One region of the Agrobacterium sp. 5Ca50 genome, then DNA from elsewhere that is predicted to be linked to it. Evidence: predicted binding sites of a transcription regulator. Region 1 holds the regulator's gene; each other region holds the start of a gene.

Evidence for each region. The regulator PhoB, encoded in region 1, activates phosphate uptake and scavenging genes when phosphate is short. The targets are predictions, from matches to a motif close to TGTCATNNANCTGTCAT.
Region 2: a site for PhoB is predicted at 4,236-4,252, ahead of ACZ5FM_RS12885 (YdcH family protein). Genes of this name have one in related genera too.
Region 3: a site for PhoB is predicted at 3,636-3,652, ahead of phnF (phosphonate metabolism transcriptional regulator PhnF). Genes of this name have one in related genera too.
Region 4: a site for PhoB is predicted at 2,959-2,975, ahead of ACZ5FM_RS05275 (alkaline phosphatase). Genes of this name have one in related genera too.

What each region holds. Positions count from the first base shown of each region.
Region 1 is NZ_AP026438.1:3,630,373-3,638,015, forward strand. Features, by position in the region: gene pstA (phosphate ABC transporter permease PstA) at 1-58, shown strand, start outside; gene pstB (phosphate ABC transporter ATP-binding protein PstB) at 75-890, shown strand; gene phoU (phosphate signaling complex protein PhoU) at 993-1,712, shown strand; gene phoB (phosphate regulon transcriptional regulator PhoB) at 1,743-2,426, shown strand; tRNA gene ACZ5FM_RS17415 (tRNA-Leu) at 2,756-2,842, opposite strand; gene ACZ5FM_RS17420 (ABC transporter substrate-binding protein) at 3,387-4,985, shown strand; gene ACZ5FM_RS17425 (ABC transporter permease subunit) at 5,129-6,133, shown strand; gene ACZ5FM_RS17430 (ABC transporter permease subunit) at 6,149-7,066, shown strand; gene ACZ5FM_RS17435 (ABC transporter ATP-binding protein) at 7,068-7,643, shown strand, end outside.
Region 2 is NZ_AP026438.1:2,641,421-2,649,063, reverse strand. Features, by position in the region: gene ACZ5FM_RS12915 (peptidoglycan L,D-endopeptidase MepK) at 1-118, shown strand, start outside; gene pyk (pyruvate kinase) at 245-1,684, opposite strand; gene ACZ5FM_RS12905 (DUF1036 domain-containing protein) at 1,684-2,160, opposite strand; gene ACZ5FM_RS12900 (N-formylglutamate amidohydrolase) at 2,365-3,156, shown strand; gene ACZ5FM_RS12895 (DUF1244 domain-containing protein) at 3,173-3,478, shown strand; gene ACZ5FM_RS12890 (DUF2312 domain-containing protein) at 3,637-3,891, shown strand; gene ACZ5FM_RS12885 (YdcH family protein) at 3,996-4,172, opposite strand; gene ACZ5FM_RS12880 (YdcH family protein) at 4,407-4,610, shown strand; gene purE (5-(carboxyamino)imidazole ribonucleotide mutase) at 4,627-5,127, shown strand; gene ACZ5FM_RS12870 (5-(carboxyamino)imidazole ribonucleotide synthase) at 5,124-6,194, shown strand; gene ykgO (type B 50S ribosomal protein L36) at 6,339-6,464, shown strand; gene ACZ5FM_RS12860 (tetratricopeptide repeat protein) at 6,568-7,170, shown strand; gene ACZ5FM_RS12855 (sulfite exporter TauE/SafE family protein) at 7,196-7,643, opposite strand, start outside.
Region 3 is NZ_AP026438.1:161,535-169,177, forward strand. Features, by position in the region: gene phnK (phosphonate C-P lyase system protein PhnK) at 1-337, opposite strand, end outside; gene ACZ5FM_RS00815 (alpha-D-ribose 1-methylphosphonate 5-phosphate C-P-lyase PhnJ) at 334-1,236, opposite strand; gene ACZ5FM_RS00820 (carbon-phosphorus lyase complex subunit) at 1,377-2,498, opposite strand; gene phnH (phosphonate C-P lyase system protein PhnH) at 2,502-3,110, opposite strand; gene phnG (phosphonate C-P lyase system protein PhnG) at 3,110-3,571, opposite strand; gene phnF (phosphonate metabolism transcriptional regulator PhnF) at 3,672-4,403, shown strand; gene ACZ5FM_RS00840 (2,3-bisphosphoglycerate-dependent phosphoglycerate mutase) at 4,492-5,127, opposite strand; gene dapB (4-hydroxy-tetrahydrodipicolinate reductase) at 5,158-5,982, opposite strand; gene ACZ5FM_RS00850 (ABC transporter ATP-binding protein) at 5,991-7,643, opposite strand, start outside.
Region 4 is NZ_AP026438.1:1,100,841-1,108,483, forward strand. Features, by position in the region: gene ACZ5FM_RS05255 (MFS transporter) at 21-1,190, opposite strand; gene ACZ5FM_RS05260 (NADPH-dependent FMN reductase) at 1,190-1,765, opposite strand; gene soxR (redox-sensitive transcriptional activator SoxR) at 1,831-2,298, shown strand; gene gpt (xanthine phosphoribosyltransferase) at 2,364-2,864, opposite strand; gene ACZ5FM_RS05275 (alkaline phosphatase) at 3,028-4,470, shown strand; gene ACZ5FM_RS05280 (universal stress protein) at 4,549-5,394, opposite strand; gene ACZ5FM_RS05285 (competence/damage-inducible protein A) at 5,529-6,293, opposite strand; gene wrbA (NAD(P)H:quinone oxidoreductase type IV) at 6,543-7,142, shown strand; gene lldR (transcriptional regulator LldR) at 7,357-7,643, shown strand, end outside.

The DNA of each region.
Region 1 (7,643 bases):
GATTGTTATGAATGTAGGCGCAATCCTTCTGCGTCGACGTTTCGAACGGCGCTGGTAAAAGGAGCTTGAAGCAGATGAACATGATGTCGGAAGCAGCAGTTGAAAAGGCGCTGGACAAGAAAATGAATGATGTTTCGCTTAAGATGATCGGCAAGGACGTTTCGGTTTATTACGGAGAGAAGCGCGCGCTTTTCGACGTGAACCTCAACGTTCGCGAAAACACCGTAACTGCGCTGATCGGCCCATCGGGTTGTGGTAAGTCCACATTCCTGCGCACATTGAACCGCATGAATGATACCATCGATGGCTGCCGCGTTACCGGCAAGATCACGCTCGATACGGATGATATCTACGATCCGGCCATCGACGTGGTGGAACTGCGTGCCCGCGTCGGCATGGTGTTCCAGAAGCCAAACCCGTTCCCCAAGACGATCTATGAGAACATCTCTTACGGCCCACGTATTCACGGCCTGGCAAAGTCGCGTGCGGACATGGACCAGATCGTTGAATCCAGCCTTCACAAGGCCGGTCTCTGGAACGAAGTAAAGGATCGCCTGCACGAATCGGGTACCGGTCTTTCCGGTGGTCAGCAGCAACGCCTCTGCATCGCCCGTGCGGTTGCCGTCAGCCCGGAAGTCATCCTGATGGATGAGCCTTGCTCGGCTCTCGACCCGATTGCAACGGCACGTGTGGAAGAACTGATCCACGAACTGCGCACCAACTACACCATTGTCATCGTGACGCACTCGATGCAGCAGGCAGCTCGCGTTTCGCAACGCACGGCGATGTTCCACCTCGGCCATCTTGTCGAAGAAAACGACACTGACAAGATGTTCACCAATCCAGACGACCAGCGCACGCAGGATTACATCATGGGACGCTTCGGCTAATCCTGGAGTAATCGCCCGCTGTTAACGTGAAAGAATTGTGCCGGAGCGACTTGGAGCCATTTAGCTTCGTCTCGCGTCCTTGCAGAAGCCGGAGACTTTGAAATGACATCGACACATTCGCATATCTTGTCTGCTTATGACGATGAGCTGAAATTCCTGACACGCCGCATCTCTGAGATGGGTGGTCTTGCAGAACAAATGTGCGCGGATGCAGTTCGCGCATTGGTCAACTCCGATGCGGCTTTGGCCCAGAAGGTCATTTCAGAAGACGTCGTACTTGACCACGCGGAACGCGAAATTGGTGACAAGGCAATTGTGACCATTGCCAAGCGTCAGCCAATGGCGGCCGACCTGCGCGAAATCATCGGTTCCCTGCGTATTGCAAGCGACCTGGAGCGCGTTGGCGACCTTGGCAAGAACACTGCCAAGCGCGTAATCGCTGTTCAGGGCACGGGCGTACCACGCAAGCTGGCACGCGGCCTGGAGCACCTGTCCGAGCTGGCACTGGTTCAGCTCAAGGAAGTGCTTGATGTTTACGCAACGCGTTCTGCCGAGAAGGCCAATGCCATCCGTGAGCGTGATGAAGAAATCGACGCTATGTATACCTCGCTGTTCCGCGAACTGCTGACATACATGATGGAAGATCCGCGCAACATCACCACCTGCACGCATTTGCTGTTCTGCGCCAAGAACATCGAACGTATCGGTGACCACGCAACCAATATCGCCGAAACCATCTATTACATGGCAACAGGCAGCCAGCTTGAAGGTGATCGTCCGAAGGACGACAGCTCCAACACGCTCGGTGCTGTAACCGAATAATAGATAGACGGACTTGAGCGGAGTACAGCCATGTTGCCGAAGATCGCAGTCGTAGAAGATGAAGAAGCCCTGAGCGTTCTGCTGCGTTACAATCTAGAAGCCGAAGGCTACGAAGTCGACACGATCACCCGTGGAGACGAAGCAGAAATTCGTTTGCAGGAACGGGTTCCTGACCTTCTGTTGCTGGACTGGATGCTGCCGGGTGTTTCCGGCATCGAACTGTGTCGGCGCCTCAGAATGCGGCCTGAAACAGAACGCCTGCCGATTATCATGCTGACGGCGCGTGGTGAAGAAAGCGAACGCGTTCGCGGTCTCGCCACCGGAGCGGATGACTATGTCGTCAAGCCGTTCTCCACGCCAGAGCTGATGGCACGTGTGAAAGCTATGCTGCGCCGTGCGAAGCCCGAGGTGCTGTCTTCGGTGCTAAAATGCGGTGATATCGAGCTTGATCGTGAAACGCACCGCGTTCACCGTAAAAGCCGTGAAGTGCGCCTTGGGCCAACCGAGTTCCGCCTGCTGGAGTTCCTGATGTCCTCACCGGGGCGCGTGTTCTCACGTTCGCAGCTGCTCGACGGTGTCTGGGGGCATGATATCTACGTCGACGAACGCACCGTTGACGTGCATGTAGGACGTCTGCGCAAGGCGCTGAACTTCTCCAATATGCAGGATGTCATTCGCACGGTTCGTGGTGCGGGTTATTCGATGGAAGCTTGATCCGGTCTTTCATCATGTAAAAACATCAAAGGCGCGGCTCATAGTCGCCCTTTTTGTTTCTGGGAGAGCTTTCACTACCCATGAGTTCACAACTCATCGATGCCACCGTTGCTCGATATGAGAACGCGGCATATCCAGTTTGGTGCAAAATTGACCTGAAAATTTGCGGTTTCAGACACGCCCAATCCGACGAACAAAACGATGGTTCGAATTGGTCGAAATCTATCATTTTCAGACAGGCTGTGAGGAGTAACTAGGCCCTAAACGCAAAAAAGCTCCGGAGACCGGAGCTTTTTTGCAGGCTGATTTAGATAACTAAATCAAGAAATTGGTGCCCAGAAGAGGACTCGAACCTCCACACCCTTGCGAGTACCAGCACCTGAAGCTGGCGCGTCTACCAATTCCGCCATCTGGGCGACGGAGAGCGATGTACGGCGAGCAGCGCTCTATGTCAACGGACTTTTTTATTTTTTATGACAAATTGTTTTCAGTCATACGGATTGGCGATTCAACTAATTGAAAATAAATAGTATTTTTACGTGAAAATTTCCGCGCATGGTTTTGCACAGCCTCTAAGCCCTTGTTTTATGCGGATTCTGCGTTTTGCCTGATTTGCCAAGATGCTGGTTTTGCGTGGCACCAATTCCCTCACATATCAGAGCCTTAAATAAGGCTGGCCTGTATCGATACAGGAATCTCTGGTTGTAACAGAATAAATCATATCTTTAGGCAAAAAGGGGGCTTCCGCCTCTGCCTCTCGTGATGCTAAGACAGCTTTTCGGTTACAGCGCCCGTTATTTTGGCAATGGGGGCAGCGAGGCTGGAACAGCAAAACGGAAACTGCCTTGTGAAGCTCTTCCCGTGTTGTGGCTCCGGCATCGGAACAGACTGAAATTACGATAATGACTCAACCATTCCCGTCTGTTGGCACAAACGGGAACATAAAAGTGGGAGCTATACATGAATTCCAAAATTGGCCTCATTGCGGCAGCCTTGCTGTCTGCAACATGCTTCGCCAATGTAGCAAGCGCGAAAACCTTCGTTTACTGCTCCGAAGGTTCTCCAGAAGGTTTTGACCCGGGCCTCTACACCGCCGGCACCACCTTTGACGCCGCTGCACACACTGTTTACAGCCGCCTGCTCGAATTCGAGCCCGGCACAACCAAGCCAGTTGCTGGTCTTGCTGAAAGCTGGGAAGTTTCGGAAGACGGCACGGTTTACACCTTCAAGCTGCGTCCGGGCGTAAAGTTCCAGACAACTGATTTCTTCACGCCAAGCCGTGAACTGAACGCCGATGACGTTGTTTTCTCCATCGAGCGCCAGATCAAGACTGACAACCCATGGCACCAGTATGTTGCTGGTACATCCTGGGAATATGCTGCCGGCATGGGCTTCCCAGAGCTGATCAAGTCGGTTGAAAAAGTCGACGACATGACGGTCAAGATCACCCTGAACCGTCCTGAAGCACCTTTCCTGGCAAACCTTGCGATGCCATTCGCTTCGATCGTTTCGAAGGAATACACCGACAAGCTCGCTGCTGACGGCACCAAGGAACAGCTGAACCAGAAGCCAGTTGGCACCGGTCCGTTCGCATTCGTCGGTTACCAGCAGGATGCCGTTATCCGTTACAAGGCTAACAAGGAATACTGGGGCGGCGCGCCTAAGGTTGACGATCTCGTATTCGCGATCACCACCGACGCTGCTGTTCGTTACCAGAAGCTCAAGGCTGGCGAATGCCACCTGATGCCGTTCCCGAACGCTGCTGACGTACAGTCCATGAAGGCTGATCCAAACCTGCAGGTTATGGAACAGGAAGGCCTGAACGTTGCTTACCTCGCCTACAACACAACGCAGGCTCCGTTTGACAAGGTCGAAGTCCGCAAGGCGCTCAACAAGGCTATCAACAAGCCAGCTATCGTTGATGCAGTGTTCCAGGGCATGGCAACGCCTGCCAAGAACCCGATCCCACCGACAATGTGGTCTTACAACGACAAGATCGAAGATGATTCTTACGATCTCGACGCTGCCAAGAAGATGCTTGAAGAAGCAGGCGTGAAGGACCTCTCCATGAAGGTCTGGGCAATGCCGGTTTCGCGTCCTTACATGCTCAACGCACGTCGCGCTGCTGAAGTTATCCAGGACGACTTCGCAAAGATCGGCGTAAAGGTTGAGATCGTGTCCTACGAATGGGCCGAATACCTCGACCGTTCAAAGGCTAAGGACCGTGACGGCGCTGTATTCCTAGGCTGGACTGGCGACAATGGCGATCCAGACAACTTCCTCGACACACTTCTCGGCTGCGAAGCTGTTGGCGGTAACAACCGTGCGCAGTGGTGCAACAAGGAGTTCAACGATCTGGTGAAGAAGGCCAAGGTTACGACCGATCAGGCTGAGCGCACCAAGCTCTATGAAGAAGCTCAGGTTATCTTCAAGAAGGAAGCTCCTTGGGCAACCATCGACCACTCCCTGTCCATCGTTCCGATGCGTAAGGAAGTCAGCGGCTTCGTTCAGAGCCCGCTGGGTGACTTCACATTCGAAAATGTGGACATCGCTGAGTAAGCTGTCATCGTTAAGCGTGCCGCGTGCCTTTTAATAAAGGCGCGCGGCATTTGCTTTGTGCAGTTCCGACAAATTAAGATGTAGGCAAAATCGCCACACCTACCAACGAACAGGTTCCTGAAGGAACAGATCGAAGGTCTACTATGATTGGCTTCCTTGTACGGCGCATAGCTGTGCTCATCCCGACATTCATCGGGGTTTCTATCGTTGCATTTTTGTTCATTCGCTTGCTTCCGGGTGACCCGGTTGCCCTGCTGTCGGGTGAACGCGTCATGTCCCCAGAGCGCCACGCACAGATCAGTGCTGCGCTCGGCATGGATCGCCCGCTGGTCATCCAGTATCTGGATTACCTTGGCGGCGTCCTCACTGGCGATTTCGGCACATCCATTGTGTCCAAATCGCCTATTCTCGGCCAGTTTCTTGCACTATTCCCGGCAACGGTTGAACTGTCCTTCTGTGCGATCGTGCTGGCTATCGCTATCGGTATTCCGGCCGGCATCATTGCCGCCATCAAGCGTGGTTCTGTCTTCGATCAGGGCCTGATGGGCGTTGCTCTTGTTGGTTACTCCATGCCGATTTTCTGGTGGGGGCTTCTGCTGATCATCCTGTTCTCTGGTATCCTGCAATGGACACCGGTGTCAGGACGCATCTCGCTGATGTTCTTCTTCCCGCCTGTTACCGGCTTCATGCTGATCGACTCGCTGCTATCTGGCCAGAAAGGCGCATTTGCGTCGGCTCTCAGCCACCTGGCGCTGCCATCCATCGTTTTGGCCACCATTCCGCTGGCTGTTATCGCCCGCCAGACACGTTCGGCCATGCTGGAAGTGCTGTCGGAGGATTACGTCCGTACCGCACGCGCCAAGGGCCTGTCGCCCTTCCGCGTTATCGGCATTCACTCGCTTCGTAACGCCATGATCCCTGTCATCACCACCATCGGCCTTCAGGTCGGCGTGATGTTGGCTGGCGCTATCCTCACCGAAACGATCTTCTCCTGGCCGGGCATCGGCAAGTGGATGGTCGATTCGGTCTTCCGCCGTGATTACCCTGTCATTCAGGGTGGTTTGTTGTTGATTGCGGGCATCATCATGATCGTCAACCTTATCGTTGATGTTCTGTATGGCCTCATCAATCCACGTATCCGGCACTAAGAAGGAGAAATTCCCATGGCCGATACCGCCATTTCCAAATCCGCAGAGCCGGTTTCCGCCTCTGCGATGCGTCGCCAGATGCTCAAGGAGTTCTGGTTCTATTTTTCTGAAAACAAGGGTGCCGTCATTGGTCTCTATGTTTTCATTGCTCTGGTTATCGTTGCTGTTTTCGCACCGATCATCGCACCACATTCGCCGTTCCAGCAGTATCGTGATGCTATTCTTGTTCCACCGTCATGGATGGAAGGCGGACGCCTGACATATCTTCTCGGCACAGATCCGGTTGGCCGCGATATTCTGTCCCGCCTGATCTACGGTGCGCAGTATTCGCTGTTCATTGGTGTGTTCGTCACCACGTTGTCGCTCACCAGCGGTATCGTGATCGGTGTCATCGCCGGTTATTACCGTGGTTGGGTCGATACGATGATCATGCGCCTAATGGATATCATCCTGGCGTTTCCATCGTTGCTGCTGGCTCTGGTTCTGGTTGCCATTCTCGGACCAAGCCTGACCAACGGCATGATCGCGATCGCGCTGGTTCTGCAGCCACACTTCGTGCGCTTGACCCGTGCTGCCGTCATGGCGGAAAAGACCCGTGACTACGTCACCGCGTCACGTCTGGCCGGTGCTGGTCCGTTCCGCCTGATGTTCCGCACCATTTTGCCGAACTGCACCGCACCACTGATCGTTCAGGCAACCTTGTCCTTCTCCAACGCCATTCTCGATGCGGCCGCTCTCGGCTTCCTTGGTATGGGCGCTCAGCCTCCTGCACCGGAGTGGGGCACGATGCTCGCCGAAGCACGCGAATTTATTCTGCGCGCATGGTGGGTTGTTACATTCCCTGGTCTTGCCATTCTCATCACCGTTCTTGCCATCAACCTGATGGGCGACGGTTTGCGTGATGCGCTTGACCCGAAACTGAAGAGGTCCTGATATGGCACTTCTGCAAATTGATAATCTCACCGTTGAGTTTGAAACCGCCAATGGCTGGTTCAAGGCTGTTGATGGCGTTTCGATTTCGGTCGATCCGGGTGAAGTTCTCGCCATCGTTGGTGAATCGGGCTCCGGCAAGTCGGTGTCAATGCTGGCTGTCATGGGCCTTTTGCCGTGGACTGCGCGCATCACCGCTGACCGTATGTTGTTTCAGGGCAAGGATATCCAGAAGCTGTCTGCTGCGGAACGCCGCAAGCTGATCGGCAAGGATATTGCCATGATCTTCCAGGAGCCGGTTGCAAGCTTGAACCCTTGCTTCACCGTCGGTTTCCAGATCGAGGAAGTTCTGCGCATTCACCTTGGTCTTGGCCGCAAGGAGCGTCGTGAACGTGCTCTCGAACTGTTCCGGCTGGTTGGCCTGCCTGATCCGGCTGAAAGGCTCAAGCATTACCCGCACCAGATGTCCGGTGGTCAGTGCCAGCGTGTGATGATTGCCATCGCCATTGCCTGCAACCCCAAACTTCTGATTGCTGACGAACCAACAACGGCGCTTGACGTGACCATCCAGAAGCAGATT
Region 2 (7,643 bases), 990 kb from region 1:
TGTCAGCAACCGTATTTTGAATAACGAGATGACAGCTTCGAACGCCTCTTCCGGCTTCAAGCAGGGTGCCGCAGCAATCGACTCCAGCCGCTTCAGCACACCAACCAGAATGCCGTAACGCATAAAGCCATTCATTAAAAAAGCCCGCTGATAGTGTCAGCGGGCTTTTTTGTTGTCTGGTTGATTGGGCTTTCTAAAACAGGCGGCATACTCGATAGATTAGGAGTATGCCGCAACTGTTGTGTTAGACGCCGCTCTGGCCGTCGGAGCCGATGTAGGCGATACGGACCATGTTGGTTGCGCCAGGCGTGCCAAGCGGTACACCTGCGGAAATGATGATACGGTCGCCCGGATTACCGAAACCTTCCGATACAACGATACGGCAGGCGCGATTGACCATGTCGTCCAGATTGTCTGCGTCGCCAGTGACCACGCAGTGCAGACCCCATACAACAGACAGACGGCGTGCTGTCTGGATGACCGGAGAAAGAGCGATGATCGGAACCTGTGGACGTTCACGGGCCGCACGCAGACCGGTGGTGCCTGAGGACGTGTAGGTAACGATAGCCGACAGTTTCAGTGTTTCAGCGATCTGGCGGGCAGCAAGCGAAATCGCGTCGGCACCGGTTGCTTCCGGCTGGGCGCGCTGCGCATAGATGATGCCGGAATAATGCGGATCGAGTTCAACGGTGCTGGCAATCGATGCCATGGTTGAAACCGCTTCGACAGGATAGTCACCCGAGGCTGATTCAGCCGAAAGCATGATGGCGTCGGCGCCTTCGAACACGGCTGTTGCCACGTCGGAGACTTCCGCACGAGTCGGAACCGGCGCGGTGATCATCGATTCCAGCATCTGTGTTGCCACAACAACCGGCTTGCCGGCGCGGCGACATGCGCGAATGAGCTGCTTTTGCAGGCCAGGCACAGTTTCTAGCGGCATTTCAACGCCAAGGTCACCACGGGCAACCATCAGAGCGTCAGACAGCTCGATGATTTCTTCGATTCGCTCAATAGCCTGTGGCTTTTCGATCTTCGACATCAGGCCAACGCGACCACGGGCAATCTTGCGAACTTCTGCAAGGTCTTCCGGGCGCTGCACGAAGGACAGGGCAACCCAGTCAATTTCATTGGTTGCCAGAACCGCATCAAGGTCGACACGGTCCTTGTCGGTCAACACGCCAACGCCGAGCAGTGTGTCGGGAAGGCTGATACCCTTGCGGTCAGAAATCTTGGTGCCAGCGACAACCGTGGCAACGATGCTCTTGCCGTCGCACTTTTCAGCGCGCAGGTGCAACTTGCCATCATCGATCAGCAGGCGGTCGCCCGGCTTCACGGCTTCGAGGATTTCAGGATGCGGCAGGAAAACGCGGTTCTTGTCGCCCGGCTCCTCGTTGCTATCCAGTGTAAAGGTCTGTCCCGGTACGAGATCAACCTTGGTATCGGCAAATTTGCCGACGCGCAGTTTTGGTCCCTGCAAATCTGCGAGAATGCCAATCGGGCGGCCATTACGGCTTTCGACCGAGCGAATGCGCGCCACGAGCGTACGCATGAGTTCATGGCTTGCATGGCTCATGTTAATGCGGAAGAGGTCTGCGCCAGCAAGGTGCAGCTTTTCGATCATGGCTTCTTCGCCGGAAGCCGGACCAAGTGTTGCAAGAATTTTGACTTTGCGGTTACGCCTCATCAGTGCTGACTTTCCTGTGTGCCGGGCGTATCCGAAAGCTGGACCATCCAGCTTCCTTGGCGCCCCGTATCATATTCCTTGAAACCCATGCGCTGGAAACTGCGAGCGTAGCAATCGTCGATGCCTGCAATCTTGAACTCGTTTTCAGCCACGCACATGTTGACATCGCCAGTCCAGCGACCACCGCGTGCAGCATCTTCCGCATAAAGATAATAATATCGTGATTGCAACTCGCCCTCGATCAACGTGGCGCATGTAGAGGCCGGAACCTGCCACCATCCTTCGCTGACCCAACCCGCTTCGGCGCGATATCCGATAGCCACGCCAACGAGGTTCTGTGTGCTGTTGCAAACACGGAAATCTGCTTTTGCAGGCGCTGCGAACAGGAACGGAGCGACCAGAAGGGCGCCAATGGCAGGTGTTGCGGCGCTGAGCCGGGTAGGTACTCGAAGGAGAGAGGAGATGGTTTTGCGCATGGCTTCCCTCCGGTTTCCATAGTTATTCATGATACACTTTCTTGGCGCGACGGGCGGCGAATGTCAACGCAAGTCTAATCGATTATATTCGGTGTGTGTCTGCATTCTGATGGCTGTTGAGAGCTGGCACCCCCGTTTGGCTTGCGCTGTTGGGCCAGCCATGTCATCAAACGCGCTCCCACGAATGCTTTCAAGAAATTGACGATGCAAGACTTCCCCGCATTTGAAATCCTAGATGGTGATTATGACAAAGGCATGGTTCTGATAGCGGACCATGCCATGAACACTGTTCCTCTACAGTATAATCAGCTTGGCTTACCAGAGAGTGCATTTTCACGACATATTGCTTTTGACATTGGTATTGAGGGCTTGACCCGGTCCCTGTCAAAGAAGCTGGGTGTGCCTGCGGTCATGAGCCGCTTTTCCCGGCTGCTGATTGATCCCAATCGCGGTGAGGACGATCCGACGCTGATCATGAAAATTTCCGATGGCGCCATCATTCCCGGCAACCATCCGATTTCGGATGAAGAATGGAACCGGCGTATCGAGACCTACCACCGTCCGTACCATAATGCTGTCGACAAGGTTCTCGGTCAGGCAAAACAGGCGACTGGCAAGGCGCCGCTGGTGTTTTCGCTGCATTCCTACACGCCGTTTTGGAAACAGACGCCGCGCCCATGGCATGCTGCGGTGTTGTGGGACACGGATTATCGCGCGGTTCACCCGCTTCTGGACGCGCTGCGTTTGCCCGGCGATATTCTGGTTGGCGACAACGAACCCTATGATGGTGCGCTTAAAGGCGACTGCATGTATCAGCACTGCATGAGCAAGGGTCTTGCACATGCGCTGTTGGAGGTGCGGCAGGATCTGATCGCCGATGAGGCAGGAATTACCTCATGGTCTGACAGGCTTGCTCCTATTTTTGCCGCAATGAACAGCGATCCGGCGTTGCACGAATACCAGCTATTCCAATCCCGGACCGGACCTTATGCCTGAAAAGGGGAGTGACGTTTTGACGACACCGGACGACAGACAGCAGATTGAATTTGAAGCGGCCGCTTTCCGCAGGCTCGTTCAGCATCTGCGTGAAAGAACCGATGTGCAAAACATCGATATGATGAACCTGGCCGGGTTCTGCCGTAACTGCCTGTCAAACTGGTACCGCGATGCGGCAACAGATGCCGGTGTCGAGATCAGCAAGGACGAGGCCAGGGAAATCGTCTACGGCATGCCTTACGAGGACTGGAAGAACCAGCACCAGCATGAGGCGTCAGATGCGCAAAAATCAGCATTTGAAATAAATAAGCCAAAGGAATGAGGGTTCGCGCTGTCGAACAGGCTTGACGCGGGCGTTTCCAGTCGGCAGTTCACAGCGGGAAAAAATTGGTGCCATGTTCTGGACGTCGTTCCATTGACATGTGCCGGATGAAACATGCCCGATCGGGCTCAAGAACAGACAAGATGAAGGAATTCACGATGGATGAGACCAGCACAACAGAAACCGTAGCCGCTGCCGAGCTGCGCCAGTTCATCGAGCGGATCGAGCGCCTTGAAGAAGAAAAAGCGGCTATCCAGGGCGACATCAAGGACGTGATGGGCGAAGCCAAGGGCCGTGGTTACGACACCAAGGCCATCCGCACCATTATCCGCCTTCGCAAGAAGGACGCCAATGAGCGTCTGGAAGAAGAATCCATTCTGCAGACCTACATGGCTGCCCTTGGCATGGAATAAGTGTCCTTCAACGGGCAATAAAAAACTGGCCGTCTCCTGCGAGACGGCCAGTTCTTCTTACACTTCAGCTTCCTGTCGCTCATTGGCGCCGCGGAAGCATATTTTTAATGACGTGTATTTTTTTTGAGTTTTTGCAATTCATCCTTCAGGCGAAGTTTGCGTCGCTTTAGTTCCGAAATCTCATGGTCATTCGATGACGGGGAAGCAAGAATACTTTCGAGCTCGTCCTCAAGAGCTCCGTGTTTCTTTTCGAGCGATGCGATATGAGCCTGTATGGTCATGCTGCACGTCCTTCCTTCTTTTGTGACCTACTTCCAGCACTCCACTGCTGGAGTTTCAGGTTTACGAAACTAATGTGACACGGATTGTTAGGATTGTCGAAGGCGAAATCAGGGCAACATCTGGGCAATTTGGTCGCAATGGATAACTTCCCGTTACCGGCATTTGGTGGTAGAGGCAGGTCAGCGAATGTCAGAACACCGGCACAGCCGGGATCATACAGTGGGGATGCAGAAATGCCCGATCAGTCACAGGCAGATATCAGATTGGCATTGGCGCGATTGCGGCAGGAACATGAAGATTACGACGTCGCCATCAATGCGATGATCCAGACCAATTGCGATGCCTTGCGTGTTCAGCGGATGAAGAAGAAAAAACTGGTGGTTAAGGATCAGATGAGCCAGATCGAAGACCAGATCATTCCCGACATTATTGCCTGACAGGGAGCCGGTAAGCATGACGACAGAAACGCCGCCAGTCGCAATCATCATGGGCAGCCAGTCGGATTGGGAGACCATGAAGAACGCTGCCGACACACTGGATGCCCTGGATATTGAATATGAGGCGCGTATTATCTCTGCGCATCGCACGCCTGAACGACTGTTCAATTTTGCAACAGGCGCACGTGATGAAGGCTTCAAGATAATTATTGCAGGCGCCGGTGGTGCCGCACATTTGCCGGGCATGGCCGCTGCAATGACCTCTTTGCCGGTTTTTGGCGTTCCGGTGCAGTCCAAAACCATGTCCGGACAGGACAGTCTTTATTCGATCGTTCAGATGCCCGCTGGCATTCCTGTCGGCACACTGGCCATCGGCAAGGCCGGCGCAGTCAACGCCGCGCTGCTGGCGGCTGCGGTTCTGGCGCTGTCTGACGAAGATCTTGCAGACCGGTTGGATGCATGGCGTGCCCGCCAGACCGCCTCGGTTGCTGAGTACCCGATGGATAATCCTCAATGAATATTTTGACCATCGGCATTATTGGCGGTGGCCAGCTTGGCCGTATGCTGGCCATGGCTGCTGCCCGTTTGAACTTCAAAACGATTGTTCTTGAACCACAGGCCGATTGTCCGGCGGCGCAGGTTTGCAACCGCCAGATCGTGGCGGCGTATGATAACGCCGCAGCGCTGGCGGAACTCGCTTCGCTTTGCGATATCGTCACCTATGAATTCGAAAACGTGCCGGTTGGTGCCGCTGAAGAACTGGCGCGGACGGTTGCGGTTTACCCGCCGCCGAAGGCACTCAGCGTTTCGCAGGATCGTCTGGTCGAAAAAACATTCATCAATGGCTGTGGAATCAGAACCGCTGATTTTCGCGCTGTTGATAGCCAGTCTGATCTGGAGAACGCGCTTTCCGAATTTTCCGGCAAGGGCGTGTTGAAGACCCGCCGGTTTGGTTACGACGGCAAGGGACAGAAGCTGTTCCGTGGCGAAAGTGCTGACGGGGCGTTTGATGCGTTGGGTGGTGGTGCACTGATTCTCGAAAGCCTTGTGAATTTCGAGCGTGAGATTTCCGTCATTGCGGCCCGTTTCCAGGATGGTTCGGTGGTTTGTTACGACCCTGCCGAAAATGTCCATCTGAACGGCATCTTGCACACCTCGACCGTACCGGCCTCCATTTCCGAATCGACTGCCAGTCAAGCGGTTGATGCTGCGGGCAAAATTCTTGACGCTCTGGACTATGTCGGAATTATCGGCATCGAGTTCTTTGTGTTGCCCGACGGCTCGCTCGTAGCCAATGAGATTGCGCCACGTGTCCACAATACCGGCCACTGGACGGAAGCTGCCTGTGCAGTTTCGCAATTTGAGCAGCATATTCGCGCCATAAGCGCGCTGCCTGCTGCTGATTCCCGACGTCATTCCGACTGCGTTATGACCAATCTGATTGGTGATGATGTGGATTCCGTGCCGCAATGGCTCGGCAAAAGTGATTGCGTCTTGCACCTTTATGGCAAGTCGGAAGCCCGTGCAGGCCGCAAGATGGGGCATGTTACGGAACTGAAAGGTGCTGTAAAACAACGCTCCTGAACTGGAAACACGGCTTTGCGTGTTGACAGGGCGGGGGCGACAGGGTATTTGCCTGCCAACCGAAAAGAGCGCGCCTCGTTGCGCGTTTTTGATTGTTAGATACCACGCGAGACAGAATGTCTCGCAGAACTGCGGACCAGTAAAATGAAGATCAAGAATTCGCTTAAAGCGCTTAAGGCCCGTCACCGCGATAACCGCCTGGTTCGCCGCAAGGGCCGCGTATACATCATCAACAAGCAGAACCCACGCTTCAAGGCTCGTCAGGGCTGATTGCTGCGAGGTTGATCCGTCCTTGTCAAACAGGCCGGTTCACATTGTTGATACTGCATAAATTATGATTTGATATTCGGCGCGACGGGATTACCATATCCCAATGCGCCGATTTCATTTTTACAGCCTATTTGTCCTTCCTGCGGTTTTTGTAACCGCGATTGGTTCTGTTGCCTTTGCGCAGGATGTTGCTCCCGCAACTGTCGCGCCACAGCAGGACAGTGTTTCCCAGACAGTCGATTCGCTTTTTGATGGTTTGAAAAAAGAGCGTAATGCCGACAAGGGCAAAAGCATCGCTATGCAGATCGTGGGGGAGTGGGCTGATTCTGAAAGCCCAACAGTCAATCTTCTCACGCAGTGGGCCGCTGAAGCGGTCGAAGACAAGCGCAAATCTGCCGCCTATGATTTTCTCGATCAGGCCATTCTGCTTGAGCCTGAATATTTCGAGGCGATTTTTGCGCGGGCGCAGCTGCATCTGGCCGATGGTGACACCAAAAAGGCGATGGCGGATATCAACCGGGTTCTGAGTGATGAGCCACGGCATTTTCTGGCTTTGGCCAGCATGGCGGAGATTCTCGAGGCATCAGGCCGTGATGAGTTGGCGATAAAGGCGTGGGAACGATATCTGGATATCTATCCGTCCAATCGCGAAGCGCAAAAAGAACTTCAGGACCTCTCGGAAAAATTGGCTGGCCAGCGCAGCTGAGGGCGCAGCCTCCTGCAGGCTGTTGTTAAACCGGAAGGCTATCCCAAAGAAGCTTTAAGGCGGCGCAGAGCGCCATGGCATACATCAGCGGATAAAATACCTGTGGTTTGAGGTATTTGACGACCCTTGCGCCAGCAAGCGTTGCGATCAGTGCAACAGGTAGCAGGCTGGCTGAGGCGGTGAGATTGGTGCTGTCCAGTCCGCCAAGTGCAAAATACGGGATCAGTTTGACTGCATTCATGATCGCGAAGAACCGCACACTCATGCCAGTATAGATCTTGGGGTCGAGTTTCAGGGGCAGGACATAGATCTGGAATGGCGGGCCGCCAGCATGGGCCACAAAGCTGGCATATCCCGACAGGGTTGAGAAAATGGAAGCCAGAATGCGGTTTTGCGGTTTGGGTGGTGTGGTTTGTCCCGGCTTGGATTTCCAGCTGTCATAGAAATACCGCAGCACAAACAGAATGGTTATG
Region 3 (7,643 bases), 230 kb from region 1:
CATTGCCTCCAGCCGAAACGGTCATTCGCAGGCCATCGGCAGGGTTCTGGTGCACGAAACCCCAGTCGGTGCGCATCAGCAGGCGGCGTTCTGCTTCGTTGATGTGGTAGAGATTGCGGGTCACGTCGTCGCGCATGCGATATTCAACTGTGCCGGCGGTCGGCAGAAGGCGCGTCGAGATACAGTTGAGCAATGTCGTCTTGCCCGAACCGGATTCACCGACGATGGCCAGCACTTCACCGGGCCATAGTTCGAAAGACACATCCTTGCAACCAATCCGGCCACCGTAAAACTTGGAGACATTGCTCACTTTCAGCAAAGGCGTATCGCTGTTCATTCTGCTGCCTCCGGCATGTCTGGTGAAAGGTGACCGCGGTGGCCGTGGTCACGACGGTCCTCGCAGTGGTCGGTATCCGAACAGACGAACATACGTCCGCCCGCATCATCCAGAATGACTTCATCTAGATAGACATTGTCAGCGCCGCACAGCGCGCAGGGCTTGTCGAATGTCTGGATCTCAAACGGGTGGTCGTCGAAATCGAGGCTGACAACCTCGGTATAGGGCGGGACCGCGTAAATGCGTTTTTCACGACCGGCACCAAATAGCTGCAAGGCATCGGACATGTGCATTTTCGGATTGTCGAACTTTGGCGTCGGTGACGGGTCCATGACGTAACGGCCAGCAACCTTCACCGGATAGGCATAGGTGCGGGAGATACGGCCATTATGGGCAATGTCTTCATATAGACGTACATGCATGAGACCATATTCTTCGAGCGCATGCATGACACGGGTTTCCGTTTCACGCGGCTCAAGGAAACGCAACGGTTCGGGAATCGGTACCTGATAGACGAGCACCTGACCTGCCGTCAGTTTTTCCTCGGGAATGCGGTGACGGGTCTGGATGATGGTTGCTTGGCTGGTATGGGTGGTGACAGCGACATTGGCCACCTTCTGGAAGAAGGCGCGGATGGAAACCGCATTGGTGGTGTCGTCGGCGCCTTGGTCGATAACTTTCAGCGTATCGTCCAGTCCGATGATGGCAGCTGTGACCTGCACACCACCGGTGCCCCAGCCGTATGGCATGGGCATTTCGCGCGATGCAAACGGTACCTGATAACCCGGCACGGCGATGGCTTTGAGAATAGCGCGGCGGATCATTCGCTTGGTCTGTTCATCCAGATAAGCGAAGTTGTAACCGGCTAAATCATCCTTGAATGAAACTTCAGGCGGCATTGTGCGTTATCCCTTCATGTAAAAGGAGTACAAGCTCATGGATACTGGCATTCTGATCGGTTTGTTCTTTGCACTGTTCATTGCGCTGAACATCGTTTGTGCAGTTTGGTATGCGGAAAGCCTGCGTAGCAGGAACAAGCTCATTCAGCAGCATCGGCAATACTTCCCGTAATATTGGCGGCCACGCTGTTTTTTGACGCTTGATAGTCGGAGCGCATTTTTCGCACCAACGCGAGTTCCGCTTGAAAATCCACGTAATGCGGTAGCTTGAGGTGCTCTACAAAGCCGGTTGCCTGGACATTGTCCGCGTGGGAAATGACGAATTCCTCATCCTGAGCGGGGGCAGTGATATCCTCGCCAAATTCCTCGGCGCGAAGCGCGCGGTCCACCAGTGACATAGACATGGCTTTGCGCTCGCTCTGGCCAAACACCAGCCCATAACCGCGGGTAAACTGCGGTGGCGCCTTGGACGAGCCCTTGAACTGGTTGACCATCTGGCATTCCGTGACGCGGATTTCTCCAAGCGAGACAGCAAAGCCCAATTCCGGCACGTCGATTTCCACTTCGACTTCGCCGATACGCACCTCACCCACAAACGGGTGGTTACGGCCGTAGCCACGCTGCGTGGAGTAGGCGAGTGCGAGCAGAAAACCCTCGTCGCCACGTGCCAGCGATTGCAGACGCAAGTCGCGCGGCATCGGGAATTCCATCGGCTCGCGCGTCAGGTCACCGGCCTTATGATCCAATGGCATTTCGCCATCGGTTTCAATCAGGCCTTCGGCTGCCAGAATGTCGGACACTTTGGAAACAGTGTCGATGCCATCGCTTTCGAGCGCCGCTTCTTCAACAAAGCCGTCTTCCAGTAGCGATGGGTCAAGCAGACGGTGCGTGTAGTCGAAGGTTGGGCCAAGCAACTGACCACCGGGCAAATCCTTGTAGGTGGCGGAAACGCGGCGTTCGACCCGCATAGTGCCCGTCTCAATCGGCTTTGATGTGCCAAAGCGCGGTAGTGTCGTGCGGTAAGCGCGCAGCAGGAAGATCGCCTCGATCATGTCGCCGCGCGATTGTTTGATGGCCAGTGCTGCAAGTGCGGTATCGTGAAGCGATGCTTCGGCCATCACGCGGTCAACCGCGAGGCCAAGCTGCGCAACGATCTGCTCAATGGTCAAAGCTGGCAGGGAACGGTCGCCGCGACGACGGTCGGCCAGCAGACGATGGGCATTGGCAATGGCGGTCTCTCCGCCTTTGACGGCAACATACATCGATCAATTCTCCATCAGGTCTATGCGCGTGCTGCGCGGCAGGCAGAGGAAACTGTCACCACTTGTCAGGATGACATCTATACCGCGTGGAAAGGCCAGTCGGTTTTCCGCCCACATATGCAGAAACGCTTGCGTCAATCCTTGTGGTGCAATCTGGCGCTCGTCGCGAATACCGGGACCGGTCAACCGAAAAGGTGAACCACCGATAAGCGCCGCAACCTCGATCAACAGTGTCGTCGAGCGGTCTGGATATTCCTGCGTGCCGACTGAAAACAAGCCAAGCGAGGTCAGGGCCGCGCCTGCTTCAAACACCGCGAAACGGGCTCCACTTTTGTCGGTTTCCAGTTCGGCACCGGTATGGAAGGAAAGCCAGCCGGGAACGCCTGACTTGGCCAGCTCACCGTTCATCCAGAATGGCGTGTCTTGGTCGCAAAGCGTCAGCAACACGGCACCTGCGGCCTTGCCCAGCGGTGCTGGCGGTTTGACACGGGCGTCAGCCACATGAATGGTACCGGGCTGCGCCATGCCATCCATCAGCTTGCGAAACACGCCCTGGGATTCAAAAACGGGATCGGCAAAACCGCCCGACAAAATATCGCCCTTGTGGTCCATCAGTCGTCTCCCCGAACCATGGTGAAGAAATTGACGCGCGTTGCCGCGGTCTCCTGTTTCTTTTGGTTGGCGGTGGCCTGAAGGCGCTGTTCAACCGGCGACAGCAGATTGGTTTCAATCATGTCCCGCGTTGCCGGTTCCTGCCAAAGGGCGTCGAAGATCGCGGAAACCCAGGCCTTCTTTTTGTTGGTGCCAAGTGCATGTGCGTGACCGACCGTGCCGGAGGCCAGGCGGATCGTGGCACGTGTCATGGTTGCTTCACCAAGGTTGAATGCATCGCCACCGCCACCAATGCGGCCGCGTACCATGATGAGGCCGGTTTCCGGCCCACGCACCTTTTCAGCTTCGGGCGACTGTTCCAGTCCGCCCCACACGCTCATCAGTTCTTCCATGCTGGCGCGTGCAAGCAGGGCTGCGACCCGCTGACGACCTTCAATCGATGGTATGTTCTTTGTTTGCATCTTATCCTCAAATGTCTATTGATATAGACAACCATACAAGATAGGATATTGCTATCCGACTGACATGACAAGCGTGTGACATATGACTGTAACGGCTTCGATGGGCGCCAATGTGCGCAGGAAAAACGGCGTCGCTCTCTGGCGGCAGATTGCCGACCGCATTCGGCAATCTATTCTGGCCGGTGAGTATGATGAAGCTGGCATGCTTCCCCCCGAAATGGTGCTGTCTGAAACCTTCAGCGTCAACCGGCACACGGTACGTAGCGCCATCTCGGCCTTGGCGGATGAGGGGATCGTTCAGCCACTGCAAGGTCGTGGCACGATGATTGTGCGCAAGGATCGGCTGAGTTTCCCGATTTCAAAACGAACCCGCTTTTCCGAAGGGGTTGGCGACCAGGTTCGCGAAATGCAGGGGCTGCTGTTGTCGTCATCAATTGAGACGGCACCAATCGAAGTCGCTCGACAACTGGGACTTGTGCAGGGTGCGACCGTCATCTGTCTCGAACTGTTGCGCAAGGCCGACCGTCGCCCGGTATCACGCTCGACCACGTGGTTTCCTGCCGACCGGTTTGAAGGCATTGCCGCAGCCTACGAAAAAAGCGGATCGATTACTGCGGCTTTCAAGGCGGTGGGCCTCAACGACTATATGCGCGCTTCGACAAAGATCTCTGCCATGCATGCCAGCGCCGATGATCTCGCCGCACTTGAGCTTTCACCGGGGGCAATCCTTCTGGTGACGCATGCACTGAACACCGATCTGGATGGTAAACCGGTGCAATATGCCATCAGCCGTTTTCCGGCAGACACGGTGGAATTCCGGATGGAGAACTGATTTTCAGGACTTACACATTCAACAATGTGACATAAAAAAGGTCGGAGCGCAGAACGCTCCGACCTTTTCAATTGCGTGTTGCCAGGACTTAATGCGCGGCGGACATGTCGCCGAGAACGTCCTTGGAGATAACGGTGGAATCCGCTTTCAGCTTGTAAACCATCGGCACACCGGTCGCGAGGTTGAGCTTGAGGATCTCTTCCTTGCTCAGGCGATCCAGAACCATCACCAGCGAACGCAGCGAATTGCCATGAGCGGCAACCAGTACGTTTTCACCACGCAGCACGCGCGGCAGAATTTCGGTGAGGTAATAAGGCCAGACGCGCGCACCCGTGTCGCGCAGGCTTTCGCCACCAGGAGGTGGTACGTCATAGGAACGGCGCCAAATATGAACCTGTTCTTCGCCCCACTTTTCGCGGGCGTCGTCCTTGTTCAGGCCCGAGAGATCGCCATAGTCGCGCTCGTTCAGCGCCTGGTCGCGGATCGTTGTCAGGTCAGGCTGTCCAACATTGTTGAGAACGATCTGGCAGGTCTTCTGCGCACGAGTCAGGTCCGACGTAAAAGCGATGTCGAACTTAATGCCGTAATCTGCCAGTGCCTTGCCACCTGCATTGGCTTCCTGCACGCCAAGCTCGGTCAGGTCGGGGTCACGCCAGCCCGTGAAAAGGTTCTTCAGGTTCCAGTCGCTCTGGCCGTGGCGAACAAGCACGAGAGTTCCGCTCATAGTCAATTCCCTCCGTAAAAATGAAAATTATCAGGCTTCAGACAGCCCCAAAACATCGAGCATTGAATAAAGACCGGGCTTCTGGCCACGTGCCCATATGGCTGCTGCCAGTGCGCCGCGTGCAAAAATCGACCGGTCGCCGGCATAATGCGACAGCGTTACACGCTCGCCTTCGCCGGCAAAAATCACTGAGTGGTCGCCAATAACCGAACCGCCGCGCAACGCTGCAAAACCGATCGTGCCTTCGACGCGTGCGCCAGTATGCCCATCACGCACCCGCACCGACGATGATGCCAGATCGATCCCACGACCTATTGCTGCTTCATTACCCAGAAGCAATGCGGTGCCGGATGGTGCGTCAACCTTGTGTTTGTGGTGCATTTCAACCACCTCAATGTCCCAGGCATTGGCAGGCAAAGCCTTTGCCGTCTGGCGGGCCAGCACACCGAGAAGATTAACACCAAGGCTCATATTGCCTGACTTGACGACGCGGGCATGACGGGCCGCCGCTTCAAACTTGGCTTCATCTTCCGGGGAGCAACCGGTAGTGCCGATCACGTGCACGATGCGAGCCTGTGCTGCAAGTGCAGCAAAGGTGACGCTTGAGGCAGGGGAGGTGAAATCGATAACACCTTCTGCATTCACGAATGCTTCCAGCGGATCGCTGGTGATCGAAACACCGTTCACGCCGAGGCCGGCAATCTCACCGGCATCCTTGCCGATAAAGGCAGAGGTCTCGCGTTCAATGGCAGCATGCAGCGTGACACCCGGGGTCTCGTGAATAAGACGGATCAGGGTTTGTCCCATACGACCGGCAGCGCCGACCACCACCAGTTTCATGTCGTTGCTGCTCATGCGTCAGTTCACTCTTCTGCAGATGACTTCAGACCGCTGCCGGTCGATTGAAGATTATTGAGGTGAGCGTAAAGCCCGTTTTCCTGCTTCGCAAGCTCTTCATGCGTGCCTTGCTCAAGCACCTGGCCGTCATGCATCACAACGATCTTGTCGGCCCGGACAACGGTGGAAAGACGGTGGGCAATCACGATGACGGTGCGTCCGTTCATCGTCGTTTCCAAGGCTTTCTGCACGTAGGATTCCGATTCCGTGTCCAGCGCCGAGGTCGCCTCATCGAGAAGCAGGATCGCCGCATTGCGAACCAGCGCGCGGGCAATTGACAGACGCTGACGCTGGCCGCCGGAAAGGCTCATGCCATTTTCACCGACCGGTGTGTCATACCCCATCGGCTGAGCCATGATGAAATCATGCGCATAGGCCTGTCTTGCCGCATCTTCAATCTCGGCATCAGTCGCATCGGGGCGGCCATAACGGATATTGTCGCGAATGGTACCTTCAAACAGATAAGGTTGCTGCGAAACATAAGCGATGTGGTGGCGCAGCGATGCCTTCTTCACATCGGCAATATTCTGCCCATCAACCAGAATTTCACCCTCCAGCGGGTCGTAAAACCGTGGGATGAGGCTGATGATGGTCGACTTGCCAGCGCCTGAAGGACCAACCAGCGCGGTCGTCTTCCCACCTTCCGCCACGAAGGACACGTTACGGAGAATGGAATTTTCCTTGTTGTAACCGAAGGACACGTTGCGCAGCTCGATTGTCGCATTGGCAACGGTCAGCTCACCGGCATCCGGCTTGTCCCGCTGCAGCGGCTGCAAATCCAAGAGCTCGTAGATCATACGGGCGTTGACAGTTGCCTGTTCCATCTGCACCTGCAGGCGAGCCAGACGGCGGGCTGGGTCGTACGCCATCAGCAGCGCGGTGACGAAGGAGAAAAATGCACCGGGTGCAACGCCGCCGTAAATCGACCGGAAGGCGGCATAGGCCAACACGCTCGAAATCGCGAGACCGGCAAATGTTTCGGTCAGAGGTGCAGTCCGTTCGGTCAACCGGGCAATGCGGTTTGCGCGCCCTTCGGCCGATTTGATGACCTCGTTGACCTTCTCTTCTAGCTGCTTTTCCATCGTGAAGGCTTTGACGATGGCCATGCCCTGAATGGTTTCCTGCGTGGCACCCAGAACGCGGCTGTTGAGCACGATGGCGTCACGCGTGGCACTGCGCAGGCGTTTGGAAATGTAACGAAGACCAATCAGCAGCGGTGGTGCAACCACCAGAATGACCAGCGAAAGCAGGGCATCCTTGGACACCATGACGCCGATCAGCGCGATTAGCGTCAGCAGGTCACGGGCAATCGAGGTGACCGTCAGGTTGAGAACATCACGCACGCCGCTGACATTCTGGGTGATCTGTGCGGCAAGATGCGCCGAACGGGCTTCGTTGAAAAAACCGACCGAAAGCGTCATCAGATGCGAATAGATACGCTTCTGATACCCGGCGACAATGTTGTTGCCGATCTTTGACAGCAGCACTGACTGGCCATAGGTCGCAAAACCGCGCAGCACGAAAGCGGCGAAAATGCTGGAGCATATGATGATGACGAGGTCGGCACGCTTGTTGGCGAAGGCTTCGTTGATCACCGATTCCATGATCCAGGCCGTAAA
Region 4 (7,643 bases), 1.2 Mb from region 1:
GCAGATATGTTACGCGGATTTCACACAGCCCAGCGCCGCACGCTAGCGGCGGCGATGGCGATGACAGCCATGGCCGCAAATGCAATGGAGATATCGCGGTAAAGCGCCTCGAAACCAAACCAGCCGATCCAGGGTTGGCTGGCAAGCGGTGATGTGAAATGCCCGAGAAACATCGACGCCGTGACCAGTCCTGCAATGCGGCCGCGCAGGGCAGGTAGTGCGATCTTGATTGTCAGCGACATGATGCTGGGCATCACCACACCAAGTCCGGTGCCGAGCACACACAGCGCAACCAGTGCCGACACCATGCCACTTGCCTGCGCAAGCATCAGAAAGCCGGTTGCCATGAGAGCAAGCCCGCCGGCCAGAATGCCAGGCACCGCCAAACGCGATCGCAACAGGCCAAAGCTCATAGCAACGAGCGCGCCAGCCAGATTGAAGGTGCCAATGGCATAGCCGATAGCGCTGGCACTGTTGATCTCCAGATGCCGCAGGAAAAACGGCAGCTGTGATGGCACGGTGTAAAACAGCACATTGATCAGATAGGTCGCCAGTGCCAGCAACAGCACCTGCGACCAGTTTGCGGACACCACAGCTTTTGCCGGGCCCCCTGATGGTGCTGTCTTTTTGGCCGGCTCGCTCAGAAATGCCAGCACTGCAGGCAGAATAAGGAATGAGGCGGCATAGATCGCAAAAGGCACCCGCCAGTGAATATCGGCCAGAATGCCGCCGGTCACCACAAAGGCAACACCGCCAAACTGCGTAAAGGCCTGTTGCAGTCCAAGATAGCTTTCCCGCTCGGTGCCGGTAAAATAATCGCCAGCCAGCGTGGTGCCGACGGTCATGATGCCACCAATCGCCAACCCGAGAACGGCTCTGCCAACCAACAGGAAAAACAGATTGTCCGCCAGAAGGCCGGACATGCCGGAGAGGCCATACAGCACCATGCTGATGATCAGCAGCTTTTTGCGGCCAAACCGGTCTGCCAGAATGCCGGCAATGGGTGCCGACATCGCCACGAATATCGCCGGCAGTGTCAACACCATGCGGCTCAAAAGCGCGACATGCTCAGTATCGGCAAAGGTCTGCTCAATGGCGGGAAGGGAAGGTGCCACCGTGGTGCCGGCCATGATGGTCAGGGTTGCCACGAACAACAAGGTGCCCTTCAGGGCAAAGCTACGCTCTATCATTATGCCGTCTTTCGGTAAGGCGTGACCTCACGTCCCTGTTTCAGCGTGTAGGCCCACCATTGCAGCTTGGCCATCATGGTCTCGAACGCAGTTGTCGCAGAGGCGCCGGCATCCAGCCGCCCATCCGGGCCAACGCTTTTCCAGGGATTGGCAAAGCTGACCACATCCCGCGTGGTCACCGCATGCAGTTCGGAAAACACCGGACGAAGCTGCTCGACGGCGCGAAGCCCGCCGGAAATGCCACCATAACAAACAAAACCGACGGGTTTTGCGTTCCATTCATCATAGGCGGAATCGATCAGGATCTTAAGCGCACCGGAGTAGCTGCGATTATATTCCGGCGTGATGACGATGAAGGCATCGGCAGAGTTGAGGCTTTCGCGCAGTCTTTTCGCCGGCTCCACATCCGTACAATGTCCTTGCGGCAGGTTCAGTTCACGCGGGTCCAGCACCTCAACCTCGATATGTGGCATTGCCGCCAGTTGCTCACTGACCCAGGCCGTCATCACATCGGCAAAACGCACGGAGCGGGCACTGCCAATAATGACGCGGATGGAAAGTGTTTTGTCAGTCATGGAAAATCCTTTGGTGTTGAATAATCCGTGTGGTAATTCCTCAAGTAAGGTTGAGGTCAATAGTGATGACAAAAAAACTTCGGCAATTGCCGATTATGCGGGACTTGAGTGTGGGCGAGGTGGCGGAACGCGCCGGTGTTGCCGTGTCCACCTTGCATTTTTATGAGGCGGAAGGGCTGATCAAGGGCTGGCGCACCAGTGCCAACCACCGACGCTACGGGCGTGATGTGCTGCGCCGCATCGCCATTATCAAGGTTGCGCAACGTGCCGGTATTCCACTCAAGGAAATACAGGGCGCGCTCGGCGCATTGCCGGATGAGCGAACACCCAATTCGAAGGATTGGCAGCGATTGGCGGCGGATTGGCGCTCAGACCTCGATGACCGTATTGCCCGGCTGACACGGCTGCGCGACCAGTTGACCGGCTGTATCGGCTGCGGCTGTCTGTCCACCGATGAATGTCCCTTGCGCAACCCCGGTGACGTGCTGGGTGAAAACAGTGTTGGTCCGGTGCTGCTGGAGCCGAATGGCTGACACAAAAAAGGCCGCGCCAAGCGCAGCCTTTTGAGATGTCATAGAATGACGTGCAATGACGCGGATCAGCCGCGCGAACCCTTGGCAATTGGCTCCTGATAGGAGAAGCCCATGTCCCATGGGAAATAGATCCAGGTGTCCTGGCTGACCTCTGTCACGAAAGTGTCGATCATCGGCACGCCTGATGGCTTTGCGTAGACACAGGCAAAATGCGCTTGTGGCAACATGTCGCGCACTTCCGAAGCGGTCTTGCCGGTGTCGGTCAGATCGTCCACCACCAGAATGCCCTTGCCCTGTTCGGTGGTCAGTTCAGGCGAAATGCCTTTCAGCAGGTTCATCTCACCCTGATTGACGTAATCATGGTAAGAAGCGATGCAAACCGTCTCGATGAGACGGATGTTCAGTTCGCGCGAAATGATTGCGGCAGGTACAAGGCCGCCGCGCGTAATACAGACGATAGCGCGGAAATCCTGGTTTAGACCTGCGAGGCGCCATGCAAGTGCGCGCGCATCTCTGTGGAATTGATCCCATGAAACGGGGAAAGCTTTATCGGGGAGAGAAGACATGAGAAAAGCCACCATGAGCGTGTTGTGTTGATGGCTTTCGCTAATAGCGGCAACACCGCTGAAAAATCAAGCTTTCCACAGGTCGCCTGGTTCGTTTCACACAGCTGTTATAAAATTACACTAGCTGCTTTCCTGTTTCCTAATTCCCGCAGGAGAAGAAAAAATGCGTATTTTTAGCAAATTTGTCGCCGCATTGGTGATTGGCACAACTTTGACGACGCCTGTGTTTGCGCAGGATAAGCCGGCAAAGAACGTCATTCTGCTGATTTCGGATGGCGCAGGGATCAACACATGGCACGCCGCCAGCTATTATCGCCACGGCGCGCTGGGCCATGAAGTGTATGACGATTTCGACGTGAAGGTGTTCTCGTCCACGCATCCGCTCAACACCTCCAACACCCCGACCAAAACTGCCGAAGGCACCGTGACGTTCGATCCTGCCGAACTCTGGAAGTCGGAAAAGTCTGACAGCGTGTTTGAAGGTTCGCTCGGTAACTATCCCGGTTATTTCACCGGTTATGATTATACCCGGGCTTATTACACAGACAGCGCCGCAGCAGCCACCGCACTCGCCAGCGGCGTCAAAACCTATAACAATGCCATCAACTGGTCGAATGACGACGAAAAGCTGAAGCACATCGGCGAATATGTCGTTGAAAGCGGTCGCGCCCTTGGTGTTGTCACCAGCGTTCAGTGGAGCCATGCAACACCGGCCGGTTTCCTTGCCCATAATGCAAGCCGCAATGAATATGCCGCCCTCGGCAAGGAAATCGTTGAAAGCGGTCTCGCAACTGTTGTCATGGGGTCCGGCCACCCGCTGTTTGACAATAACGGCAAGGCAGTCGAGCCAAAGGATGACAAGGCCTATCGTTACGTTGGCGGCAAGGACACCTGGGACAAATTGAAATCTGGCGAAACCGCCTACAAGCTGATTGAAACCAAGGCTGACTTTGAAGCCTTGGCAGCCGGTTCGCTTGACCTCGGTGACAAGACCAAGGTCATCGGCACCGTTCAGAACAACGCGACCACCCAGTTCAACCGCAGCGGCGTTGGTTTTGGCGACAAGCTGGACAACCAGCCTGAATTGGCCACCATGACCAAGGCAGCCTTGAACCTGATCTCCAAGGATGAAGACGGTTTCTTCCTGATGGTCGAGGGCGGCGCGGTGGATTGGGCAGCCCATGCCAACAACCTGCCACGCATCATTGAAGAGCAGATCGAATTCAACGAAGCCGTTGAAGCGGCCGTCAAATGGATTGAAGAAAACAGCTCTTTCGATGAAACCATGATTATCGTCACCACCGACCATGGCAATGGCCTGCTGCAGGGACCGGATTCCGATAACAAAGCCTATTCCGACATCATCAACCAGGGCGCTGGCGCCATGCCGCTGGTGCGTTGGAACTCCGACACCCACACACGCGAGCTGGTTCCGGTTTTCGCCAAGGGTAATGGTTCGGATTTTTTCACCAAGAATGCCAAGCCGCATGATGGTCTGGCCCGTTACCACGTTCCTGCTGCAAGCCAGGTTTACGTTGATAACACCGACATCTTCCGCGCGTCGGCTGCCGCACTCGGCATCACCATTGACCAGAAGACCAACTGATCAAACGGCAGATAACAATGGAAAAGGGCGGCAAAATTGCCGCCCTTTTTCTATTCGGTCTGGTGGGGACTTGAAGCTTTAACGCGACAGCAGCGTCAGCGCGGTCATCGAATCCAGAAGCGTGCGGGTCACGCCGCCAAACAGCATTTCCCACCAGCGCGAATGGGTATAGGCACCCATGACCAGCAGATCGACACTGTCATCCGAAAGGCGGTTTTCAATTGCCGCATGGGCCGAAAGCGTGCCTGAGGTCGCTTTGGTGGCCACGGTCACCTTCACGCCGTGGCGCGCAAGGGTTGCTGCGAGTTCTGCGCCAGCCATAGCCGGTGACTGCGTCGCGGTTTCTGGCGGATCAACCGTGAAGATCTCGACGCTTTCTGCTTCTTTCAGGAACGGCAGGGCATCAAAGGCCGCACGGGTTGCTTCGCGTGAACCGTTCCAGGCAATCAGCACCCGCTTGATCGGTTTGGGTTCTGTGAGAATATAAGGCACTAAAAGAACCGGGCGGCCGCTTTCAAACAGAAAGCTTTCAATATCGGAACGGCTGTCGGAAAGGCTGGACGAATCGCTCTGTCCGGCAATCACGATATCGGTGCAACGGGCGCTGTCGACAGCGGATGCCGAGGTATAACCAACCGAGGAAACGAAGCTGCGCCACTCATGCGACACACCATTTTCCGAGAGTTTTTGCTCGAAAATCCGGGCGATTTCCTTGGTCTCTTTCTGCGCAATATCCTGAATAGCCTGAATGGAGGCGGGGTCGGGAATTTCCATGGGCGCAACAACGGGGACTGCCGCCATAGTTTCCATATGCAGGCCAATCACATGCGACGAGAACCTGTTCGCCAGAGCAATGGCGAATTCACTAACCTTTGCTGCGTTTTGAGTGCTGTCCAAAACGGTCAGAATTGTTTTGTAGCTCATGACGATCTCCTCAATGGTATGCGTCTCAAGTGTCTTGAGACTGGTCCTTCTCGAAATATGTCGCCTTGATCCTGATCAAGTTGTCACCGTCTTTCGGTCCGGTGAAAAGATAACGCGCCAAAGCACTTAACGGTTCACGTGCTGGCGGCAGCCTTTTCACGCCCGATCTGTTCCAGCATGTCTGAAACCGCCTGTGCAGCAGCATGCAATACCGCCGCATCACGAGCGCGAACGACGATTTCTGTCGAGAATCGCTGTCCGTCATATTTTGGGTAGGAGCCAATGCTGGTTTCAGGATGGTTCTTCTGAACTTCGCCCAGTGCCGTGCCGATATCGCCTTCGCCGTATGGGCTGGCAACCGACTGCGACAGCAGCTTCACACCGGTTTTCAGGTGCGGGACGACATTATGCACCATGGCCTGAAAGACCTGCGGCACACCGGCCATCACATAGACATTGCCGATGTTGAAACCGGGGGCGGTCGACACCGGATTTGCGATATGGGCAGCACCTTGGGGCAGACGCGCCATGCGCTGGCGGGCCTCGGTAAATTCCATGTCACGGGCGCGATACATGTCGGCCAGCAGGCGCATGGCTTCCGCCTCATGCACGCACGGCACACCAAAGGCTGCCGACACCGCATCGGCGGTTATATCGTCATGGGTCGGACCAATTCCACCCGATGTAAAGACATAATCATAACGGCTGCGCAGGGCATTCAATGCCTCGACAATGGCATCCTGCTCATCTGCGACAATGCGCACTTCCTTGAGGTCGATACCCGACAGGGTAAGCACATCGGCGAGGTGTCCAATATTCTTGTCTTTGGTGCGGCCTGAGAGCAGTTCATCGCCAATGGCAAGCATGGCGGCGGTAACGGAAACGGGTGCAGTGGTCATGAAAAATCCGCGGTTGTGTCTGTAGAACGTAGCGCGATGCCGATGGAATGCAAGCGCGTCATTGCTACGAAAAAGTGAATGCAAGACAAAAAGCGTTCAACATCATTGAACACTGCGTCTTGATGTGATCGGCTGGTGAGGTTGCCGTATCCGGGCTACATCTTTGTCACCTAATTGATGAGCGGCAGGATTATGCTGCGACAACTTCTTAAACGGGTCTTCGGCCCCCAAGCAAAGGAAACCGAGAAAATGGCAAAAGTACTGGTTCTGTATTATTCCTCCTACGGCCACATTGAAACCATGGCATATGCCGTAGCGGAAGGTGCAAAGTCTGCCGGTGCAGACGTTGTCGTAAAGCGCGTACCTGAACTGGTTCCGGAAGACGTTGCCAAGTCCTCGCACTTTAAGCTCGATCAGGCAGCGCCAATCGCAACGGTTGATGAACTGGCTGAATATGATGCGATCATTGTTGGCGCCGGCACACGTTTCGGCACAGTTGCCTCGCAGATGCGCAATTTCTGGGACCAGACTGGCGGTCTGTGGTTCAACGGCAAGCTGGTGGGCAAGCTCGGTTCGGTATTCACCTCCACAGCGACCCAGCACGGCGGCCAGGAATCCACCATTCTCAGCTTCATCCCAACCTTCCTGCACCACGGCATGGCCGTTGCCGGTCTGCCATACGCCTTCCAGGGCCAGATGGGTGTTGATGAAATCAAGGGTGGTTCGCCTTACGGTGCGTCGACCATCACCGACGGTGACGGTTCGCGCCAGCCTTCGGCCATCGAACTCGAAGGCGCAAAGTACCAGGGCGCGCACATTGCCAAGCTGGCTGCAAAGCTCGCTTCCTAAGATTGCGATAGGTCTTTAAATGCCGCCGCCTGTCAGACCCGACAGGCGGCTTTTTGTTTTGGGATTTTCAGGATCAGGCGGTCAGTCGCGGTGAATGCGCGGCCTGCGGGAGATCATACGTCGTAACGAATGTTTTTGTTGGACAAGGGCAGGGGCATTGCTTTAAATAAAATTGGTTTATTGGTCAGACCAATATTAAGGCGATGAAACCCATATGAAAACTGTTCGATTGTCTGATGCCATTGCAGAACAGATCGAGGTGCTGATCAGTGCGCGCGGGCTGAAAGCGGGTGACCGCCTGCCTGCCGAACGGCAACTGGCACTGGAACTGAAGGTGTCGCGCTCGTCGCTGCGTGAAGCCATCCAGCAACTGGCCAGCAAAGGCCGTCTGACAAGCCGCACCGGCGGTGGCAATTATGTCCAGGAACCGCCACGCGGCTGGTCGCAGAATGCACTTGTCGATCCGCTGTCACGGCTGTTTGCCAGCGATCCGGCCTACCG